Regions from separate parts of the Kitasatospora sp. NPDC101157 genome, predicted to be linked through region 3. Evidence: riboswitches for the same ligand, from Rfam matches in the RefSeq annotation. Region 3 holds a riboswitch; each other region holds the start of a gene.

Region 1 (7,295 bases), on a different contig from region 3:
AGCGAGTTCAGCAGGTCCTGCGCGGCCTTCAGCTTCTGGTTGACGTCCGACTTGGCCTGGTTGAGGTCCTTGGTGGTGGAGTCCAGCGAGGCCAGCACGGCGGCCGCCTCGGCCTTCTCCTGGTCCAGCCGGCGCTGCTGGTCGAGCAGCCCCTTGAGCGCCTCGGTCTGGCTCTGGCTGGCCTGCTGGACGCTCGACGCCTTGTCCAGGTAGCCGGACGGGTCGGAGGAGAGCATCAGCTGGACGGACGGGTCGATGCCCCCGGTGCGGTACTGCTCGCCCGCGACCTGGGCCAGCCCGGTCTGCAGCTGGCTCATCTGGTCCTGACTGCGGGCCACCTGGTCCTGCAGCTGGTCGGCCTGCTTGCGGAGCTGGTCGGCCCGCTCCTTGGCGCCGTTGTACTTCTCCGCCGCCTGCTCCTGCTCCTGCTGGAGCTGGTCGATCTGCGCCTTGACGTCGGACGTGTTCGGCTGCGGCGCGGCGTGCGCGGCCACCTGGGCGGAGAGGGCGACCGCGGTCGCAGCGGCAGCGGTGAGCACGGAGACCCGCGCGCGGCTCGGCTGCTTGGGACGGCGGTGGGAGGCCAAGTGACCGGCTCCTTCTTCCAATGGACTCACCTGTTCGGGTGAGGTTCCGGAAAATAGGTTTGACGCCAGACCCTAGTGAAGATCTATCCGTTTTGCCACTCCCCCGAAGGCGTGAACTCCGCTTCCCACGCCGGCTTCACCGGATCCGCACACCACCACGGAAAGCGCCCGAAAAGGGCACTGACCAGGGGTCACGGCCACCGGCCCGGATCAGGGACGGGCGAGCCGGTTCAGCAGCAGCACCGAGGCCACCGGGCGCGCACCCGCCTTCCGCACGCCCTCCGCGACCTCCCGGTCGGTGGACACCACCACCACCGGACGGCCCTGCGGCTCGGCCCGGACCAGACGGCGGATCAGCTCGTCCGCGGTCTCCCCGGTCCGGCTGAACCGTACCCGCACCCCGCGCGGCGGCGCCATGATGACCGGCACGTCCAGGTCCTGCCCGTCGAACACACAGGTGACCTCCGCCTGGGTGCGCTGGGCCAGCATCGCCAGACCGCCCAGCAGCCGGATCCGCTGCTGCTCCAGCGGCAGCGTCGGGTACCCGGTCTTGGTCACGTTGTAGCCGTCCACCACCAGGTGCACCTGCGGGATCGCCAGCAGCTGGTCCAGCAGCGCCGGATCGTCCTCGGCCAGACCGCGCCGGGCCACGTCGTGCGGCGAGGCCGCCCCCGGGACCACCGCCTCCACCAGGTCCGCCGGGCGGATCTGGGAGACCGGCAGCGCCAGCTCGCGCTGAAGTCCCTGCGCCGACTGCAGCACGGTGTCCAGCAGCAGCCGCAGCCGCATGTCCTCGACGCTGCGCCCCTCGCGGGCCGACCGGCGGCCCTGCTCGGCGGCGGTCTCCAGCTCGGACACCCGGTGCCGCAGCCGTCGGGCCTCGCCCTCGGCCGCACTGCGCTCGCCCGCGGCCTGCGCCTTCGCGGCCTCCAGCTCCCCGGTCACCCGCCGGGTCTCGGCCTGCGCCCGGCGGGTGTCGCTCTCCAGCGACCGCACCTTCTTGCGCAGCGACTCGACCTCCCGCCGGACGCCCTCGAACTCCGCGCGCTGCCGGTCCAGGTCCGCCCGCGCCGCGGCCCGCACCTCGGCCAGCTCGGCCTGCAGCTTCTCCACCAGCCGGGTTGCCTCCGCCGCCGCGTCCTCGGCGCCGGCCCGCTCGGCCTCCTCGCCGGCCTCGGTGACCAGTCGGCTCCAGCCTGCCGAGCGCACCAGGTAGGCGGCGGCCGCGACGTCCATCGGATCGGCGGCGCCGGGGACGGTGCCCGACTCCAGCGCCTTCACCAGGTCCGGCTGGCCCAGCCGCAGCCGCTCCGCTATCCGCACCCGGAAGGCCGGCTCGGACTCCAGCGCCGCCGCCAGCGCGGTGGCCGCGTACTTGGCCCGCCGGACCGGGGTGAACTTGACGTACTGGCGCAGGCTCTGCGGCAGTTCCGCGGGTGGCAACCCGCCCAGCGCGTCGGAGGCCAGCCCGACCACGCGCCGGCGCACCCCCTCCGGCAGCGGCCGGTCCAGCTTCTCGACCACGCGTTCCGCGGCGGCACCGGCGGGGCCGGAGCCGGCGGTGTCGGAGCCCGCAGCGCCGGAACCGGCGGCTTCCTCCGCCGCGGCGGTCTCGGACGGGACCGCCCCGGCGGCCTGCTCCGGTGCCTGCGCAGCGGGCTGAAGCCCCTGCGCTTCGCCGGGCTCCCTCGCTGCGTCCACCACGTCCTCGGCTCCGATCCTGGTCCAGCGGGTGCGGCCCGCGGCCGCCCCTGTCGTCACGCTCCGTGCGTCTTGTCTGTATTGTCCCGTGCGGTGGACGGCCGCGTCGCGCACCGCCCACCGCCACCGGCGGGGTCAGCCCTGCTCGGCGGGGGCCTCCGCGCCCTCGGCGCCCGGGCGGGCCACCAGCTCGACCTGGTCCACGGCGTTGCACCAGCGGCAGCGCACCGACTCGATCGTCTCGCTGTGCACCTCGGTCTCCTCGACCTTGGACTCCCCGGCCAGGTCGAAGTGCAGGAACTCGGTCACCCGCGCGGTGCGGGTCACGTCGAAGCGGGTGAGGTTGCCGCACAGCGTGCAGCGCCAGCGCGTCTCGGCGGTCAGTGCGGGGACGGTCATCGGGGATCCTCTCGGCTGGTCCCTGGGTGGGCTAGGCGCTCCCCCCGGAGCCCCGGCGTCGGCGGCGGGAGACGGGATTGCCCGGCCCAAGCCTATTGCCTGGGGCAACCACCCCGACCACCGGTTGCCGGAACACGGCGGCTGGTCCACTTGCCGTAAACCGCCGTGTCACCTGCCGCGCGCGGAGGGATGCTTGGCCGCATGGCGCTCGCGGCCCCCCAGTACGCGGAAGCGCGGGGAGACCGCCCGGCGGTGCCCGCAGCGGCGGTCACCTACGCCCTGATCGCGGTCAACACCCTGGTCTTCCTGCTCGGCCCGGCCGCCGGCCTCAACCCGCTGTACGGCACCGGCCAGGCCCGGGTCTGCGCCGAGCAGCGGTACGAGCAGCGCTGGGGCGCCGTCCCCGCCGAGCTGCTGACCGGCCACCCGCTCACCGCCGAGCAACTGGCCGCCGGCCCGGACCCGGTCCCCGGCTGCCCCGCCTCCCCCACCCCGGGCAAACACCCGGCGGTCTCCGCGCTCACCGGGCTGTTCCTGCACGCCGGCTGGCTGCACCTGCTGGGCAACCTGCTCTTCTTCCACGTCTTCGGCCCCACCGTCGAACGGCGGGTCGGCCGGGCCAGGTACCTCCTCTTCTACCTGGCCGCCGGCAGCCTCGCCTCGTACGGCTTCGCGCTCGCCGAGGCGCACTCCCCCGACTCCACCCGGGTCCTGATCGGTGCCTCGGGCGCGATCTCCGCCGTGCTCGGGGCGTACCTGCGCTTCCACCCGAGGGCCCGGGTGACCACCCTGGTGCCGCTGCTCCTCTTCCTCCCGCTGCGCTTCCCGGCCTGGCTGGTGCTCGGCCTCTGGTTCGCCCTGCAGTGGTGGTCGGTGCACTCGGCCGGCCCCGGGGTGGCCTACCTGGTGCACGTGATCGGCTTCTCGGCCGGCTTCCTCTACGCCTGCACCGTCGTCGGCCACCCCCCGAGACGGCCCGGCTGAGGCCCGATACGCTGGCCGCACCCCACGAAGGAGCCCTGAACAGTGATCACCGCCATCGTCCTGATCAAGACCAGCGTCGACCGCATCCCGGAGATCGCCGAGGCCATCGCCGCCATCGAGGGCGTCAGCGAGGTCTACTCGGTGACCGGCGGCTACGACCTGGTGGCGATGGTCCGGGTGCGCCGCCACGACGACCTGGCCGAGGTCATCCCGGGCCGGCTGAACAAGGTCCCGGGCGTGGCCCACACCGAGACCCAGATCGCCTTCCGCACCTACTCCCAGCACGACCTGGAAGCCGCATTCGCCCTCGGCCTGGACGAGTAGTCCCGCCCTAGCGGCGGCTGTCGGCGACGCAACGGCCGCCCTCGTTGCGGTAGTTCCACGCCGCGCCCTCGGTGACCAGCTCGCGGACGGCGGTCAGGAAGCGCTCGACGTGCTCGTCCGGCGTGCCGGCCCCGAAGCTCACCCGGATCGCGTTGAGGCTGCGCTCCCCCGGGAGCGACGGCTCAGGAGCCCCGCACTCGGACGGCGCCACGTCCTCGTCCCCCAGCAGCGTCCGCACCAGCGGGTGGGCGCAGAACAGCCCGTCGCGCACGCCGATGCCGTACTCGGCGGACAGCGCGGCCGAGAAGTGCGAGCTGTTCCAGCCCCGGACGACGAAGGACAGCACGCCGACCCTCGCGGAGCCCTCGCCGAACAGGTTCAGCACCTTGACCTCGGGGATCTCCGCCAGCCCCGCCGTCAGCCGCTCGACCAGCTGCCGCTCCCGGGCCTCCAGCGCGTCGAAGCCGGCCTCGGTCAGCGCCCGGCAGGCCGAGGCGATCGCGTAGGCGCCGATGACGTTCGGCGAGCCGGCCTCGTGCCGGGCCGGGCCGGTGTGCCACTGCACCGCCACCGAGCCGTCCTGCTCCCGGGCCACCGTCCGGGTCGCCCCGCCGCCGGCCAGGTACGGCTCGGCCGCATCCAGCCAGTCCGCCCGCCCGGCCAGCACCCCGGCGCCGAACGGCGCGTACAGCTTGTGGCCGGAGAAGGCGATCCAGTCGACGCCCAGCTCGCGCACCGAGACCCGGTGGTGCGGGGCCAGCTGGGCGGCGTCCAGCACCACCCGGGCGCCGTACCGGTGCGCGGCCTCGGTCAGCTCGGCGACCGGCCACAGCTCGCCGGTCACGTTGGAGGCGCCGGTGACGCACAGCAGCTTCGGCCCCTCGGGCGCCGCGGCGAGCGCCGCCTCCAGCGCGGCCACCGCCTCGGCCCGCGAGCGCGGCGCCCGCAGGTAGCCGACCTCCAGCCCGGCGTGCGCCCAGGGCAGCAGCGAGGCGTGGTGCTCGGTCTCGAAGGCGAACACCCGGGTGCCGGCCGGCACGGCCGAGGCCAGCAGGTTGAGCGAGTCGGTGGTGGCACGGGTGAAGACCACCTGGTCGCCCTCGCGCAGGTCGAGGAACTCGGCGACGGTCCGGCGGCTCTGCTCGAACAGGTCGGTGGACAGCTGCGACAGGTACCCGGCGCCGCGGTGCACGCTCCCGTAGTACGGCGCGTAGGCGGCGACGTCGTCCCAGACCCGCTGGAGCGCCGGCGCGCTGGCCGCGTAGTCGAGCGCCGCGTAGCCGACCTTCTCACCGCTGGCGAGCGGCACCTGGACGTCGTGGCCGAGGACGGCGAGCGGGGCGGAGGTCTCGGTTGCGAGGGACATGAGGATGCACTCCTTCTGGGGGTAAGGGACCCCGGGAGTGCTCGTCGTCCGGCGTCCGCGCTTGTCGCGCGGACGGCTTGCCCGGCGACCCGGTCCTCACCCAGGGCACCCCGCCACGGACGGAGGGTTGCCGGACAGCCAGCTGGGGCTTGGCGCTGTCACTCATGACCTGGCGAAGACTCTAGGTCGGGTGCGTCGGACGGTCAAACAGGCATCCACCATCCGGACGGCGCTCCCGCCCCCGCGGCGGGCGGCAGCCCGAGGGCCCGTGCCGACCGAACGGCACGGGCCCTCAACTGCCGTCTCAGATCCGGCTGGTGGCCTCCGACCAGCGCCGCAGCAGCTCCTGCGCCGCACCCGAGTCGATCGCCTCGGCCGCCCGGACCATCCCCGCCGCGAGCTGATCCGTCAGCGGCGCGTCGCCGAGGTCCATAGCGACCAGCGCCGCCGCCGTGTTCAGCAGGACGGCGTCCCGCACCGGCCCGCGCTCCCCGGCCAGCAGCCGGCGCGCGACCTCGGCGTTGTACGCGGCGTCGGCCCCGCGCAGCGCCTCGATCCCGACCAGCTCGATGCCGACGTCCCGCGGGTCGAAGCCGGTCTCGGTGACCGCCCCGTCCTGCACCACCCACACCCGCGAGGTGGTGGTGACGGTCAGCTCGTCCAGTCCGTCGTCACCGCGGAACACCAGCGCCGTCGCCCCGCGCCGGGCCAGCACGCCCGCGATCAGCCCGGCGAGCCGGGTGTCGAAGCAGCCGATGGCGTGCGAGGTGACCTTCGCCGGGTTGGTCAGCGGGCCGAGGATGTTGAAGGCGGTCGGCACACCGAGGTCGCGCCGCGCGGTGGCCGCGTGCCGCATCGAGGGGTGGAACTTCGCGGCGAAGCAGAAGGTGAGCCCGACCTCCTCGGCCACCTCGGCCACCCGCCGGGCCGACAGGTCGAGCGCCACCCCGAGCTTCTCCAGCACGTCCGAGGAGCCGCTGGAGGAAGAGGCGGCCCGGTTGCCGTGCTTGACCACCTTGGCGCCGGCGGCGGCCGCGACGATCGCCGACATGGTGGAGATGTTGACGGTCTTCGCCCGGTCGCCGCCGGTGCCGACGATGTCGACCGCCGGGCCGGGGATGTCCAGCGGCTCGGCGTGCTCGTACATCGCGTCGACCAGACCGGCGATCTCGTCGACCGTCTCGCCCTTGGCCCGCAGCGCCACCATGAACCCGGCCACCTGGACGGGGGACGCCTCGCCGCTCATGATCCGGTCCATCGCCCACGCGGTGGACGAGCGGTCGAGGTCCTCCCCCTTCAACAGTGCCGCCAGGAGGTCCGGCCAGGTGCGGACCACCTGCGCGGGGTCGGTACCACCGTTCGCAGGGTTCACGTTCACCATGGCTGACTCCAGCTGTTGTCGGTTCCCCCGCACCGGGGGACGTCCGTACGGATGGAGCCAGCCTATCGACCGGTGGGGCGCCCGGGCCCCGGTCTCTCCCGTAGTGAGACGACACCGCTCAGCGTGCGACCGGGGCCCGCTTCGCCAGCCGCGCCCGCAGCAGGGTGGCCACCGCCCCGGCCAGCGCCACCGGGTCGACCGGGTGGGAGATCGCGGCGTCGGCCCGGCTCCAGGCCGCGAGCCAGGAGTCCTGCGGCCGGCCGATCAGCACCAGCACCGGCGGGCAGCCGTAGATCTCGTCCTTGAGCTGGCGCCCGAGGCCGAGCCCGCCGGCCGGGACCGCCTCGCCGTCCAGCACGCAGAGGTCGATGCCGCCCTTCTCCAGTGCCTTGATCACCGCGGGGGTGGTCGCGCACTCCAGGTAGGACAGCTCCGGAAGATCCTCGGCGGGCCGACGGCCGAGTGCCGTCAGCACCTGCTCGCGGGTGTTGCGGTCGTCGCTGTAGACGAGGACGGTGAGCGTCTCGTCGGTCGTGTACGCCATGGACCCTGC
Region 2 (7,295 bases), on a different contig from region 3:
GAACCCTCTAGCCGGCCGGCTAGCGAAGCTCCCCCACCGGCGCCACCACCACGCCCTGCTTGCCGCACACCCAGTGCGGCTCCGGCCCCAACTCGGGTTCCACGCCCAGCGCGTGCGGGTCCCCGTCGGCCGCGCAGGCGGTGCAGAGCGGCCAGCGGCCGTACGCCTCCAGCAGCGCGTCCTGGACGTCCTGGGCGACCAGCCCGAGCACGTACTCGGTGCCGTCCGGCCACTGCTCCAGCCACCAGCGGCGGTGGGTGACGGCCTGCTCGACCAGCGAGACGACGGCGGCGTCCGCCACGTCCCGCGCGGTGAGGTCGGCCAGGATCAGTGCCCGCGCGTTGTGCAGGGCGGTCTCGATGTCGTCGGAAGCCATCCGCCCATCCTCTCGTGAAACCCCCGCGGCCCGGAAACGCCGCGTGGGCGGCCCCCCGAAGGGAGCCGCCCACGCGGACGAGGAGTCAACCGACCCGATCGGAACGATCAGGATCAGAAGTCCATGTCACCGCCCGGCATGCCGCCGCCGGCGGCCGCGGCGGCCTTCTCCGGCTTGTCGGCGATGACGGCCTCGGTGGTGAGGAACAGCGCCGCGATGGAGGCGGCGTTCTGCAGCGCGGAGCGGGTGACCTTGGCCGGGTCGATGATGCCCTCGGCGACCAGGTCGACGTACTCGTTGGTGGCGGCGTTCAGGCCGTGACCGGCGGGGAGGTTGCGCACCTTCTCCACCACGACGCCACCCTCCAGGCCGGCGTTGGTCGCGATCTGCTTGATCGGGGCCTCCAGCGCGACCTTGACGATGTTGGCACCGGTGGCCTCGTCGCCGTCCAGCTCCAGCTTGTCGAAGGCGACACCGGCCTGCAGCAGGGCGACGCCACCACCGGCGACGATGCCCTCCTCGACGGCGGCCTTGGCGTTGCGGACGGCGTCCTCGATGCGGTGCTTGCGCTCCTTGAGCTCCACCTCGGTGGCCGCGCCGGCCTTGATGACGGCCACGCCGCCGGCCAGCTTGGCGAGGCGCTCCTGGAGCTTCTCGCGGTCGTAGTCCGAGTCGCTGTTCTCGATCTCGGCGCGGATCTGGTTCACGCGGCCCGCGACCTGCTCGCTGTCGCCGCCACCGTCGACGATGGTGGTCTCGTCCTTGGTGATGACCACCTTGCGGGCGGTGCCCAGCAGGTCGATGCCGGCGTTCTCCAGCTTGAGGCCGACCTCCTCGGAGATGACCGTGCCACCGGTGAGGATGGCGATGTCGCCGAGCATGGCCTTGCGGCGGTCGCCGAAGCCCGGGGCCTTGACGGCGACGGACTTGAAGGTGCCGCGGATCTTGTTCACGACCAGGGTCGACAGGGCCTCGCCCTCGACGTCCTCGGCGATGATGACGAGCGGCTTGCCGCTCTGCATGACCTTCTCCAGCAGCGGGAGCAGGTCCTTGACCGAGCCGATCTTGGAGTTGGCGATGAGGATGTACGGGTCCTCGAAGGTCGCCTCCATGCGCTCCAGGTCGGTGGCGAAGTAGGCGGAGATGTAGCCCTTGTCGAAGCGCATGCCCTCGGTGAGCTCAAGCTCCAGGCCGAAGGTGTTGCTCTCCTCGACGGTGATGACGCCTTCCTTGCCGACCTTGTCCATGGCCTCGGCGATCAGCTCGCCGATCTGGGTGTCGGCGGCGGAGATGGAGGCGGTGGAGGCGATCTGCTCCTTGGTCTCCACGTCCTTGGCCTGGGCCAGCAGCTGGTCCGAGACGGCGGCGACGGCCTTCTCGATGCCGCGCTTCAGGGCCATCGGGTTGGCGCCGGCGGCGACGTTGCGCAGACCCTCGCGAACCAGGGCCTGGGCGAGCACGGTGGCGGTGGTGGTGCCGTCACCCGCGACGTCGTCCGTCTTCTTGGCGACCTCCTTGACGAGCTCCGCGCCGATCTTCTCGTACGGGTCTTCGAGCTCGATCTCCTTGGCGATGGAGACACCGTCGTTGGTGATCGTGGGGGCGCCCCACTTCTTCTCCAGCACGACGTTGCGACCCTTGGGGCCGAGCGTGACCTTCACTGCGTCGGCGAGCTGGTTCATGCCACGCTCAAGGCCGCGGCGAGCTTCCTCATCAAAGGCGATGATCTTGGCCATCAGAAGTGGTCCTCCGGGACACGGTCGACTGCTCGGACCAAGGGGTGCCCGCGACGGACGGCCCTGGTGCGCGGAGGTCCATTCCCCTGCCGCTCCCGGGGGCCTCACCGACCCGGTCCGCTGTCACTCTCACACTGTGAGTGCTAACGCCAATGATTAGCACTCCGGGTGGTCGAGTGCAAGCCCAATCGGCAACCCGCGAGCCGTCGTCCGGGCCCGCACCGACTCCGGCGCGAACTCCCGCGGGAACGCGAACGGGCCCGTACGACGCGTGTCGTACGGGCCCGTCGAGAAGCGAGTGGTCACCAGCCGAGGGCCGCGCCGAGCTCCTAGATTCGGAAGGTGTCAGACCGCCGCGCGGACCATGTCCGCCTGCGGGCCCTTCTGTCCCTGGGAGATCTCGAACTCGACCCGCTGGCCCTCCTCGAGGGTGCGGTAGCCGTCCATCTGGATCGCGCTGTAGTGGACGAAGACGTCCGCACCACCGTCGACCGCGATGAAGCCGTAGCCCTTCTCCGCGTTGAACCACTTGACGGTGCCCTGAGCCATTCCGAACTCCCCTAGTGCTGTGCTGGCCCTTCACGGTCCCGCAGGTCGCGGTCCCGGGTCTGGTTTGGAGGCCGGCCCGGGGAACCCCCCCTGGGCGCAGCCGTGCGCGCCGCAATCCTCCGCACGGGAACACCGGACGGCTTCCGTGAGCGGGTGATTACGTCGACCGCCGCTGAATGTATCCGGATCGACGCCCTCTGCAACAGGGTCAACCGCCGGGAATTCCGCAGCCCCGTCAAGAGACAACACCGAACAAATCGGGAGGAACTCGGCATTCCGCGCCGGACATAGCGGACGAATTACCCAAATGCCCGCAGGAATTCTGACATCTGCCTGACATGTTTGACGGGCCGGTCCCAGCGTCCGGACGCCCTCGGGCGAAGTGCCCCGCGAACCGGGAGGGGACGCCCTGTTCCCAGTCGAGCCACACTCTACTCCGACTGGACCCGGAATATTCCCGCCGAAATGCAAGCGACCGCCCGCGCGTACGGAGAGTGGAATTCCGTACGCGCGGGCGGCCGCGGAGCGGGCCGGAAGGGGCCTTGGAACGGCTCAGCAGCCGCCGGCCACCGCCGGAATGATCGAGACGCTCGCGCCGTCCTTGATCTCGGTCGCCAGGCCCTCGGCGAACCGCACGTCGTCGTCGTTCACGTACACGTTCACGAAGCGGCGCAGCTTGCCGGTGTCGTCCAGGATGCGGGCGGAGATGCCCGCGTGGTTCCGCTCCAGGTCGGCGATGACCTCCGCCAGGGTGGCGCCCTCGGCGGTCACCTCGGCGGCGCCGCCGGTGTAGGTGCGCAGGATGGTGGGGATGCGGACGTTGGCGCTCATGGCTCTCCTAGCGGGGGTGGGGTGGTTCAGGCGGACGCGAGGCCGGCGGCGCGGAAGGAGTCCAGCGTCGGGCGGATGACGGTGGTCATCCCGGCCTCGGAGACGGCGTCCAGCGTCTTCAGGCCGTCGCCGGTGTTGATCGCGACGGTCTCCTTGGCCGGGTCCAGCCGACCGGTCTCGACCAGCTTCTTCAGCACGCCGACGGTCACCCCGCCCGCGGTCTCGGCGAAGATGCCCTCGGTCCGGGCCAGCAGCCGGATCGCCGCCACGACCTCCGCGTCCGTGACGTCCTCGACCGCCCCGCCGGTGCGGCGGGCGATGTCCAGCACGTACGGGCCGTCCGCCGGGTTGCCGATCGCCAGCGACTTGGCGATGGTGTCCGGCTTCACCGGCTTGATCACGTCCCGGCCGGCCTTGAACGCGGCCGACACCGGCGAGCAGCCCTCTGCCTGGGCGCCGAAGATCCGGTACGGCCGGTCCTCCACCAGGCCCAGTTTGATCAGTTCCTGCAGCCCCTTGTCGATCTTCGTCAGCTGCGAGCCCGAGGCGATCGGGATGACGATCTGCTCCGGCAGCCGCCAGCCCAGCTGCTCGCAGATCTCGTACGCCAGCGTCTTGGAGCCCTCGCCGTAGTACGGCCGCAGGTTGACGTTGACGAAGCCCCAGCCCTCGCCGGCCGGGTCCCCGATCAGCTCCGAGCAGAAGCGGTTCACGTCGTCGTAGTTGCCCTCGATGCCGACCAGCTCGCCGCCGTACACCCCGGCCATCACGACCTTGCCCTGCTCCAGGTCGTGCGGGATGAAGACGCACGAGCGGAACCCGGCCCGGGCCGCCGCCGCGCCCACCGCACCGGCCAGGTTGCCGGTCGAGGAGCAGGACAGCGTGGTGTACCCGAACGCCCGGGCCGCCTCGATCGCGCAGGCCACCACCCGGTCCTTGAACGAGTGGGTCGGGTTGCCGGAGTCGTCCTTCACGTGCAGCTGCGCGGTGAACCCGAGCTCCCGCCCCAGGTTGTCCGCCTTCACCAGCGGGGTCCAGCCGGGGTTCAGGTTGGGCTTCGAAGCCACGTCGGCCGGAACCGGCAGCAGCGGCGCGTAGCGCCAGATCGACGCGGGGCCGGACTCGATCCGCTTGCGCAGCTCCTCGGCGCCCTCGCTGCCGAACTCGTACGCGATCTCCAGCGGCCCGAAGCACTCCAGGCAGGCGAAGCTGGGGCCGAGCGGGAAGCGGGTGCCGCACTCCCGACAGGACAGCGCGGCGGCGGGGCCGAGGTCGACGGGTGAGGGTCCCCCCGGCCGAAGGCTGGGGGAGGGTGCGGCGCCAGAAGCAGTCGACACAGTGATAGCCATGATGGCGGAGGCCTCTCTCCTCATCTTCCCCGTGGCGCGGTCGCGCCACGGGCCGGAATTGGCACCTGTCCCGCCGGGGCCTGTCGACGACAGCCGAGCGAGAAGGTTGCCGGGACGTCAACGGGCCGTTCCCTCAGTCCCTCTGGATGAGCATGTGAAGTTATGGTTCAGCGGCGACCCCGGCGTGCAAAGGTCCGACCGCTGTACGAAGACTGTATCCGAAGGCGTCCGTCCCGAAAGGGTCCGTCCGCCAAGCGAGATGGCCCGTTCCACCCAGTCCGCCGAGGAGAGTCACCGTGCCCGCCGAACCGTCCCCCGCACTCCTCCCGCAGGCGGCGTCCTGGCTCCGCCGCCGCTCGTGGAGCGCGGCCGACCGGCCGGTGCACACCCTGCTGGAGGCCAAGCGGCGCACCGGCCGCACCGTCAGCGTCGTCCTCCCCGCGCTCGACGAGGAGGCCACCGTCGGCGACATCGTCCGCACCATCCGCCGCGAGCTGATCGAGCGGATCCCCCTCGTCGACGAACTCGTCGTGGTCGACTCCGGTTCCACCGACGACACCGCCGCCGTCGCCGCCGCGGCCGGCGCCCGGGTGGAGCACCGCGACGCGATACTCCCCCGGCTGCCCGCCGTCCCCGGCAAGGGCGAGGTGCTGTGGCGCTCCCTGCTGGTCACCCACGGCGACATCGTCTGCTTCGTCGACGCCGACCTGCGCGAGTTCGACCCGGGCTTCGTCTCCGGCATCATCGGCCCGCTGCTGACCGACGAGGGGCTCCAGCTGGTCAAGGCCATGTACGACCGCCCCCTGGAGACGGATTCGGGCGCGATCGTCCCGGCCGGCGGCGGCCGGGTCACCGAACTCGTCGCCCGCCCCCTGCTCAACCTCCACTGGCCGGAACTCGCCGGTTTCGTCCAGCCCCTCGGCGGCGAGTACGCCGCCCGCCGCTCACTGCTCGAACGCCTGCCCTTCCCCACCGGCTACGGCGTCGAACTCGGCCTGCTGGTCGACGCACTGGAACTGGCCGGACTGGACGCCCTGGCCCAGGTCGACGTCGGTGTCCGGCACCACCGCCACCAGGACGGCCAGGCCCTCGGCCGGATGGCCGCCACCATCTACCGCACCGCCCTGGAACGCCTCGACCGCACCCACCGCCTCAAGGCCTCCGCCGACCTCGTCCACCCTCACCTCACCCAGTTCACCCGCGACCCGGAAACCCGCTCCTTCACCGCCCACACCCACTCCGTGACGGCCCTGGAGCGCCCCCCGATGCACACCGTCCCCGAATACGCCACCCGCCATTGACGGGACCCGTCTTCGGGCCCCGGGGTTTGCCACCCCGGACCCCCGGCAACATCCCAACCATGGGCGATCTCACGACCGAACGTTCGACTGTGACCGGCACCGCCCCCGTCCTGGTGGCCTCCAACCGGGGACCGGTGTCCTTCAGCACCGCCGACGACGGCACGCTGACCCTGCGCAGAGGCGGTGGGGGGCTGGTCTCCGGCCTCTCCGCGATCGGCGACACCGACGCCGTCTGGGTCTGCGCGGCTCTCAGCGACGCCGACCGCCGAGCCGCGGGAGAAGCCCCCGAAGGCCGCCTCGACCGCGCCGGGCACGACGTCGGCGGCCAGGCCGTACGCATGCTGGACATTGACCCGCAGACCTTCGCCCACGCCTACAACGGCGTCGCCAACTCCACCCTGTGGTTCGTCCACCACCTGCTCTACGCGACCCCCACCGCGCCCTCCTTCGACGCCGACTTCCGCACCGAATGGGCCGCCTACGAGGCGTACAACACCGCCTTCGCGGACGCCCTGGCCGCCGAAGCCGCCCCGAACGCCGCGGTCCTGGTCCAGGACTACCACCTCTCCCTGGCCCCGTCCCTGCTCCGCGCGGCCCGCCCCGACCTGCGGATCGGCCACTTCTCCCACACCCCGTGGGCCCCGCCCGAGTACTACCGGCTGCTCCCCGACGACGTCGCCCGGGCCGTCCTCACCGGCATCCTCGGCGCCGACCGGGCCGGCTTCCTCACCGAACGCTGGGCCCGCTCCTTCGCCGCCTGCTGCGAGGACCTCCTCGGGGCGAGCGTCGACCACGAGCGGCTCACCGTCACCCACGAGGGCCGCACCACCCAGCTGGGCGTCCACGCCCTCGGCGCCGACGCCGACTTCCTCCGCGAACGCGCCCACCGCCCCGACGTCGACGAACGCCTCGCGGCCCTCCGCACCGCCGTCGGCGACCGCCGCACCATCGTCCGGGTCGACCGCACCGAGCTGAGCAAGAACATCGTCCGCGGCTTCCAGGCCTACCGGCACCTGCTCCGCACCCGCCCCGAATGGCGGGACCGGGTGGTGCACATCGCCTTCGCCTACCCCTCCCGCACCGACCTCGCCGAGTACCGCGACTACACCGCCGCGGTCCGGCGCCTCGCCGACGAGATCAACGCCGAGTTCGC
Region 3 (7,295 bases):
GCCGTCCACCGGCCAGGTCCGGCCGGTGGCCCAGTAGAGGTGGACCAGGCCGTCCACCGCCAGCACCGCACCGACCGCGGTGGCCCTGTTGCTGATCTTCGTCGACTTCATGCCGTCACCTCACGGGGTCTCAGGACGCTCGAACACCCGAAGGAGCACCCCGCAGGACGATCCGTTCCTGTGACGAGGAACACTGCCCCCGGGCGAAGTCGGCAGGGAACGTTTCTCCGCTCCGGGTCCTCCCTCTACGGACCCCGGACGCCCGGACGCCCAGACGCCGGACCCGGTCGCCGAGCGCCGACCGACGACCGACGACCGTCAGCAGTGGAAAGAGCGGAGACAGCACCATGCAGGAGCCACCGCCCGGCCTCGCCGAGCTGGTGAGAACCGCCCAGGGCGGCGACCAACTCGCGGTCGGCCGACTGCTGGACCTGATCACCCCGTACGTCCGGCGGCTCTGCGGCCCGATCGCGCTGGACGACGGCGCCGACGCGACCCAGGAGGCGCTGATCGTGGTCTTCCGCAAACTGCGCCAACTCCAGGACCCCGAAGCGCTGTACGGCTGGGTCCGGGCCATCGCGGTGCGGGAGGCGGTCCGGTACGCCAACCGGGCGGCACGCTCGCGGCCGGCCGAACTCGGCGAGGTCCCCGCGCCCGGCGATCCCCAGCTCGCCGCGGACATCCGCGACGTGCTTGCCCGGCTCTCCCCCGAGCACCGCGCCGTCCTGCTGATGCGCGACCTGGAGGGGCTGGACGAACGACAGACCGCGGCGCTGCTCGCGGTCGCGCCCGGGACGGTCAAGTCCCGGCTCTCCCGGGCCCGACTCAGCTTCCGAAAGGCGTGGCAGCAGTGACCGACACCCCGATGCCGCAGTGGCCCGTCGCCGACTTCGACCCGGTCCGGCGGCTGCACGTGATCGCCGCGACCGCGCCCGGGGCGGCCCGGATCGGCGAGACCGTCCTCGACGCGCCGTTCGAGCGGGTCTGGGCGCTCGCCCAGGACCTGGAGCGGACCATGCCGCTCTGGATCCCCGACGTCCGCACGGTGCGACTCGTCCGGTCCGCACCATCCGGTTCGCTGCCGACGACTTCGCTCCAGGCCCGGATCCAGGGCCGCACCCGGCTCCGGGCGACGTTCGGGATCGACCTCGCACCCGGCTGGTGCCTGATGCAGAGCCGCCTGGTGCTCGGCGGGATGGCGGCCCGCCCGGAGACCGACCGCACCACTCGCTTCGCCTTCCTCGGCGGCCTGCGGTTCCCCGGCGCGCGCCTCCTCGCCCCCGCGCTGCGCCCCTTCACCGGGGACCCACTGGCGCGGTTCGCCGCTCTGCTGGACGAGAAGGAGTAGGAGGCGCCCGGGGGGAGGGGGGGTCAGGTTCGGTGCAGGGCCTCGGTGAGCCGGGCCGCCGCCTCGACCACGGCCTGGGACAGCCGGGCGCCGGGGTGGCGGGTGAGCCGTTCGATCGGACCGGAGACGGACACCGCCGCCACCACCCGGTTGGACGGGCCGCGCACGGGTGCGGACACCGAGGCCACCCCGGGCTCGCGTTCGCCGATGGACTGGGCCCAGCCGCGACGCCGCACACCGCTGAGCGCGGTGGCGGTGAACCGGGCGCCCTGGAGGCCGCGGTGGAGCCGCTCGGGCTCCTCCCAGGCGAGCAGGACCTGGGCCGCCGACCCGACCTTCATCGGCAGGGCGAGGCCCACCGGAACGGTGTCGCGCAGCCCGAAGAGGCGCTCGGCCGCCGCAACGCAGATCCGCACGTCGCCCTGCCGGCGGTAGAGCTGGGCGGTCTCGCCGGTGAGGTCGCGCAGCTGGGTGAGGACCGAGCCGGCCGCTGCCAGCAGGTGGTCCTCACCGGCGGCCGCCGAGAGCTCGGCGAGTCTCGGGCCGAGGACGAACCGGCCCTGCACGTCCCTGCCGAGCAGGCGGTGGTGTTCCAGTGCGACGGCGATCCGGTGGGCGGTCGGCCGCGCCAGGCCGGTGGCGTCGACGAGTCCGGCCAGGGTGGCCGGACCGGCCTCCAGGGTGCCGAGGATCGAGGTGATCTTGTCGAGCACTCCGACGCCGCTCGTGTTCTCCATGTTCTCCATGGACGGGTACTCCAGTCTCGAATCCCGTGGGCCGCGGGTGGGTCCGGCTCACGGACGCTCCGGTGGGGTGGGGAGCGGGGTGGTCAGCGAGGACGGGCCTGCGGATGCGGCCGATTGCCTGCGCCGGACACGAGACGGGTACGCGGAAGGGCCGGGGCGGGAAGCGCCCGGGCGAAGGACAGCACAGAGAGCACCGTGTCTCCTCATCTTTCCCGCGCCACGTTGGCGACAGGCCGGAGTTGGCACTGATCCCGGACGGCACGGCGCGTACTTCGGACGCCGGGACGAACGGGGAGTTGCCGGGGCTTCGTAGGGCCGGTCCCTCCACCCCTCTGGATGATTCGCGACGAACCATACAAGACTTCCCGGGCGCCCCGCCAAACTTTTCCCTCACCCGCACACCCTGGACCCCACCCGGAGGTCAGGGCTGAGCAGCGCCCCGCCGGACATGCCCCTCAACCGCGCCCGGCACCCGCCGCGAGGAGCGACGGTCACTCCCGGGCACGGCGGACGATCAGCATGTCCTGGGTGTGGCCGATGGCGTAGCCGCCGTCGGGACGGGCGAAGTGCTGCTGGACGTAGGCGGCGACGGCGCCCCTGGTCGGGCGGGCGTCGAGGGCGGCGAGATCGGCGACGTTGACCATGAATTCGGCGACGTCGACGGCTTCGGCGAGGTGGGGCGTGCGGTAGTGGAGGACGAGGGTCTCCAGGGCGTAGTCGTGGGAGGGATGCTCGGCGCGCAGGCGGTCCAGGAGGGGGCGCAGGTCGTAGCGGACGCCGGTGAAGTGGGCGGCCATCCGCATGCACGGGCTGTCGGGGTTCTGCAGGACGATCAGCAGGGCGCCGCCGGGTGCCGTCCAGCCGAGGGCTCGGGTGGCGGTGGGGAGCCAGTCCGGCTCCGGGACGTAGTAGAGCACGTGGGAGAGGTGGACCAGGTCGCCCGGCCCGGGCGGGGCGGCGCGCTCCAGCGGCTCGGGGAGGACCAGGGCGTCCGGGCAGGCGGCGGCGAGCCTCTCGCGCATGGCGGCGCTCGGCTCGACGGCGATCGTGCGGTCGAAGTACCGGGCGAGGTGCGCGGTGGTGCGGCCGTCCCCGGCGCCGAGGTCCAGCAGGACCCGGCGGTGCGGGAGGGTCATGGCGATGTCGCTCAGCCGGGCGTGGGTGCGGGGCTTCTCGTCCGTGCCGGCGAGGAAGAGGCCGAAGGCCCGGCGGTAGTCGGGGCCCGAGGTCTCCAGTACGCGGACCGGATCGGTGTCGGCGGTCGTCGGCTGCTCCATCGGGCGGCCCTCTCCTGTGGTCTGCGGTTGGCGCTCGGCCCGGGTCGGCGCCCATTGCAGCCCGGTACGGCGGCCCCGGGGCGCAGGGACGTTCCTGCCCGCGTGTTGCGGGCGGGGCGAGGCGACCGGCCCGATCACTGGACGACCCTCCGTCAATGCGCTGACGCGCAGCTTCACCTGGTGGGGTGGTTAGCTTTCATTTTTCGGTAGGTAGCCGAATCAAGCCCGTTTCTCTCGCCTGGTACGAATACGGACGACAGGAGATCCGGTACGGGCGGGGGAGTTGACACGGATGCGGGCGAAGGCGGAGACCAGGACGGTTGCCGTGGCCGGGGTGGAGTTCGGCTGGGGCAGCTCGGGGAAGTTGAGCGCGGTGCTGTCCGCCCTCCGGGGTACCGGCGGCGACCGGCTGAGATTCATCGGGCTGGCCTCCGGACTGGGGAGATCGGTGCTCGCCGAGCAGCCGGTCGAGCGCTGGTTCGACCTCCCGGACACCCGGTCGGAGGCGGAGCTGAGACGGATCGTCCAGGCGCAGCGCGTGGAGGCGGCGCTGGTGGTACTGGACGGCGGGCTGGCGAAGGCGTTGCGGGCCTGCGGGGTGCCGGTGGTGTTCGTCGACAGCCTGCCGTTCCTGTGGACGGACGGGGACCGCCCCGACCTCCCGCTGGACGCCGAGGTGTACTGCGCCCAGCGGTGCGTGGAACTGCCCCGCCAGGGCGCCCGGGTGCTGGCCGACGTGCACCAGCTGCGCTGGGTGGACGCCGTGATCGCCGACGGCGGAGTCTCCCGGAGCACCGCGCCGACGCGCTACCCACGTCGGGCCCTGCTCAACCTCGGCGGCCTGCGCGCGCCCCGACTCGCCGACTGGGCCGGCTATCCGCGGCTCGTCCTGCCCCCTGCCCTGGAGGCGCTCACCGCGAGCGGGATCACCGAGGTGCACATCGCGGGCAACCTGCCCGCCTGGCTGGCGGCACAGTTGGTGGACTCCTGCGCGCATCCGGCCACCACCACGGTCGGCGCCCTCCCCCACGAGGACTTCCTGCGCCGCCTCGCCGAGTGCGACGTACTGCTCACCTCCCCCGGCCTGACCACCCTCCTGGAGGCGGGGCAGCTCGGGACCCCCACGCTCTGCCTGCCGCCGCAGAACCTCAGTCAGATCTTCAACGGCCGCTTCCACAGCCGGGCAGTCGGCACCGACGTGCGCCTCCGCTGGCCGGCGGAGGTCTTCGACGAGGACGAGGTGCTGGCGCTGCGCACCCACGGCGTGGGCAAGGCCCTCGACCTGATCTACGGCGGCATCGCCCGAGCCGCCGACCTCGGCCGCCACCGAACGGCGACGGCCGTACGGCAGGGGCTGGTCGAGAAGCTCAAACGCCTGGCCGACGGGTTCGGGGCCGGCGCGTCCGCCCCCGGCAACTCCGACCCCGGCAGCTCCGTCCCCGGCAGCTCCGTCCCCGACTGGACGGCGATGACGAGGTCGGTCGGAACCGCCGGCGCCGCGCAGGTCGCCGACGCTCTGCGCCGGCTCATGGTCTGACCACAGGAGCCGCGCGGGGACCCTGCTGCTGCCGCTGTCCGGCGCGGGTACGGTCCGGCGGATCACTCCGACGGAGGAGCTGGTGCGTGTCCCCGGAGTGGTCGGGGCCGTTCTCAAGATCGGTGTCGGCGACTCGGTCGCCGCCCGGCGGCCCTCGGACAACGCCTCGGGGTACGTCCGGGTGGTGGGCGCCTCGATCGAGGAGGTGGAACGGCGGATGCGCGAGGTGCTCGGCCTGTTGAGCGTCGAGCTCGGCGCGCCATCCGCCGAACCGTCCACCGCCGCCTCGCCCGGCACCACCCCTGCTTCCCCTACCGCTCCTCCCTTCCAACGACAGGAGACCACGGCGTGCGACGCCTCCACCCCCTGTTCGCCGTCCTCGCCGTGCTGCTGACGGCGGCCACCGCCCCGCCCGGCCACGCCGCTACCACCGCGACTGCTGCCGCTGCTGCCACCCCCGCCGCCGTCAGCGACACCGACCCGACGCGTACTCCCGGCACCCCCGCCTACACCGTCGATCTGAACAGCGACGACACCGGCGCCCACTGGCGCGGCCACGAGCGGATCACCTTCAGCAACGCCTCGCCCGACCCCCTCGACGAGGTGTACCTGCGCCTCTGGGACAACTTCCGCGGCGGCTGCGCGCGCCCGTCCGTCCGGGTGACCGGTCTGAACACAACCCAGACCACCCAGCCGCCCCAGGCCGCCCGAACCATCCGGACCACGCCGGCCACTCAAGCCGCCCAGGACGCCCAGGACCACTACGAGGTCGACTGCACCGCCCTACGCGTCCCCCTCGCCCGCCCGCTGCCCCAGGGCGCCTCCGGCACCGTCGACTTCGACCTCACCGTCGACGTCCCGGACGGCATCGACCGCTTCGGCCGCGACGGCGCCTTCAGCTTCATCGGCAACGCCCTTCCCGTCCTCGCCGTCCGCGACCAGGCGGGCTGGCACCTCGACCCGTACTCCGAACTCGGCGAGTCCTTCTACGGCCTCAGCTCCGACTTCGACGTCACCCTCGACCACCCCAGCGGCCTGCTGGTCCCCGCCACCGGCACCGCCGTCGACACCCCCGGCGAGCCCGGCCGTACGGTCACCCGGATCGGCGCCCGCAAGGTCCGCGAATTCGCCTGGGCCGCCGGCCCGTTCAGCCGCATCGAGGGCCGGTCCCCGGACGGCGTCCGGGTCGCCGTCTACTCGGTCGCCGACATCGCCCCCAAGGACGCCCAGGACATGCTGGACCTCTCCCTGCGGACCATCGACGCCCACTCCGCCCGCTACGGCGCCTACCCGTACGGGGACCTGGCCCTGGTGCTCGACAACCGGTTCGACTTCGCCGGCATGGAGTACCCGGGCTTCGTCCTCGACTGGATCCGGCCCTCCGCCGTGATCCACGAGCTGGCGCACCAGTGGTGGTACGGCATCGTCGGCGACGACCAGTACCGCACGCCCTGGCTCGACGAGTCCTTCGCCGAGTACGCCATGGCCGTCGCCATGGGCGACACCGGCGAGGGCTGCGCCGCCAGGACGCCCTGGCGGTCCGCGGACGAACGCCTCACCAACCCGATGAGCTACTGGGACAACCACCCGGACCGCTACGTGCCGGTCATCTACGACCACGGCTCCTGCGCCCTGCACGAACTGCGCCGCCTGATCGGCGCGGACACCATGGCCACCCTGCTGCGCGACTACGCCCGCGCACACTGGTACGGCGTCTCCACCACCGCCGACTTCAAGGCCGCCGCCCAGGCCGCGACCTCCGTCGACCTGACGCCCTTCTGGCGCGAGCACCGCATCGACTGAGCCGCACGGCAGTCCGATATTCGGTGGCCCGTCCCTTCCGTCCGCTCCTACAGTGGCCGCCGGATCAAGGACGCCAGGGAGCGGAACATGCGCGTGCACTACCCCCGGACGCCGCATCTCCCCTGGTCACCGGGGGCTGCGGCGGACGACATCAGGACCGGGGACCTCTCCGGCCTGGCCGGGGCGGAGGTCGTCGTCACCGAGAAGCTGGACGGCGAGAACACCACGCTCTACGCCGACGGCCTCCACGCCCGCTCGCTGGACTCCGCCCACCACCCGTCCCGGGCCTGGGTCAAGGGCCTGCAGAGCCGGGTGGGCCCCCGGATCCCGGCCGGCTGGCGGGTCTGCGGCGAGAACCTGTTCGCCCGGCACTCCATCCCGTACACCGACCTGGACAGCTGGTTCCACGGCTTCTCGGTCTGGACGGACCGGGACCACTGCCTGGACTGGGACGACACCGTCCGCTTCCTGCGCCGCCTCGGGGTCCCGACGCCCCGGGTGCTCTGGCGCGGCCGCTACGACGAACGGGCGCTGCGCGCCCTGCGGTTGGACCTGGACCGGCAGGAGGGCTACGTCGTCCGAAC

Evidence for each region. A riboswitch is a leader RNA that binds a small molecule or an ion and turns the genes downstream of it on or off. The one in region 3 is predicted to bind S-adenosylmethionine.
Region 1: linked by a shared signal. The riboswitch ahead of ACIRVF_RS10035 (aminotransferase class V-fold PLP-dependent enzyme) and the one ahead of ACIRVF_RS04250 (IclR family transcriptional regulator) in region 3 are both predicted to bind S-adenosylmethionine.
Region 2: linked by a shared signal. The riboswitch ahead of thrC (threonine synthase) and the one ahead of ACIRVF_RS04250 (IclR family transcriptional regulator) in region 3 are both predicted to bind S-adenosylmethionine.

What each region holds. Positions count from the first base shown of each region.
Region 1 covers NZ_JBIWPL010000004.1:63,823-71,117, forward strand. Annotated here, with positions in the region: gene ACIRVF_RS10010 (NlpC/P60 family protein) at 1-587, opposite strand, end outside; gene ACIRVF_RS10015 (NYN domain-containing protein) at 798-2,111, opposite strand; gene ACIRVF_RS10020 (hypothetical protein) at 2,424-2,687, opposite strand; gene ACIRVF_RS10025 (rhomboid family intramembrane serine protease) at 2,889-3,671, shown strand; gene ACIRVF_RS10030 (Lrp/AsnC ligand binding domain-containing protein) at 3,714-3,995, shown strand; gene ACIRVF_RS10035 (aminotransferase class V-fold PLP-dependent enzyme) at 4,003-5,361, opposite strand; SAM riboswitch class IV at 5,414-5,531, opposite strand; gene trpD (anthranilate phosphoribosyltransferase) at 5,666-6,742, opposite strand; gene ACIRVF_RS10045 (hypothetical protein) at 6,861-7,286, opposite strand.
Region 2 covers NZ_JBIWPL010000001.1:1,610-8,904, reverse strand. Annotated here, with positions in the region: gene ACIRVF_RS00045 (hypothetical protein) at 1-11, shown strand, start outside; gene ACIRVF_RS00040 (hypothetical protein) at 20-376, opposite strand; gene groL (chaperonin GroEL) at 490-2,112, opposite strand; gene ACIRVF_RS00030 (cold-shock protein) at 2,458-2,661, opposite strand; gene ACIRVF_RS00025 (MoaD/ThiS family protein) at 3,214-3,492, opposite strand; gene thrC (threonine synthase) at 3,519-4,841, opposite strand; SAM riboswitch class I at 4,859-4,994, opposite strand; gene ACIRVF_RS00015 (glucosyl-3-phosphoglycerate synthase) at 5,138-6,142, shown strand; gene ACIRVF_RS00010 (trehalose-6-phosphate synthase) at 6,202-7,295, shown strand, end outside.
Region 3 covers NZ_JBIWPL010000002.1:173,550-180,844, reverse strand. Annotated here, with positions in the region: gene ACIRVF_RS04265 (DUF3995 domain-containing protein) at 1-111, opposite strand, end outside; gene ACIRVF_RS04260 (RNA polymerase sigma factor) at 348-854, shown strand; gene ACIRVF_RS04255 (hypothetical protein) at 851-1,348, shown strand; gene ACIRVF_RS04250 (IclR family transcriptional regulator) at 1,372-2,085, opposite strand; SAM riboswitch class I at 2,295-2,437, opposite strand; gene ACIRVF_RS04245 (class I SAM-dependent methyltransferase) at 2,586-3,371, opposite strand; gene ACIRVF_RS04240 (hydroxymethylcytosylglucuronate/cytosylglucuronate synthase) at 3,664-4,908, shown strand; gene ACIRVF_RS04235 (hypothetical protein) at 4,931-5,302, shown strand; gene ACIRVF_RS04230 (M1 family metallopeptidase) at 5,257-6,711, shown strand; gene ACIRVF_RS04225 (RNA ligase family protein) at 6,799-7,295, shown strand, end outside.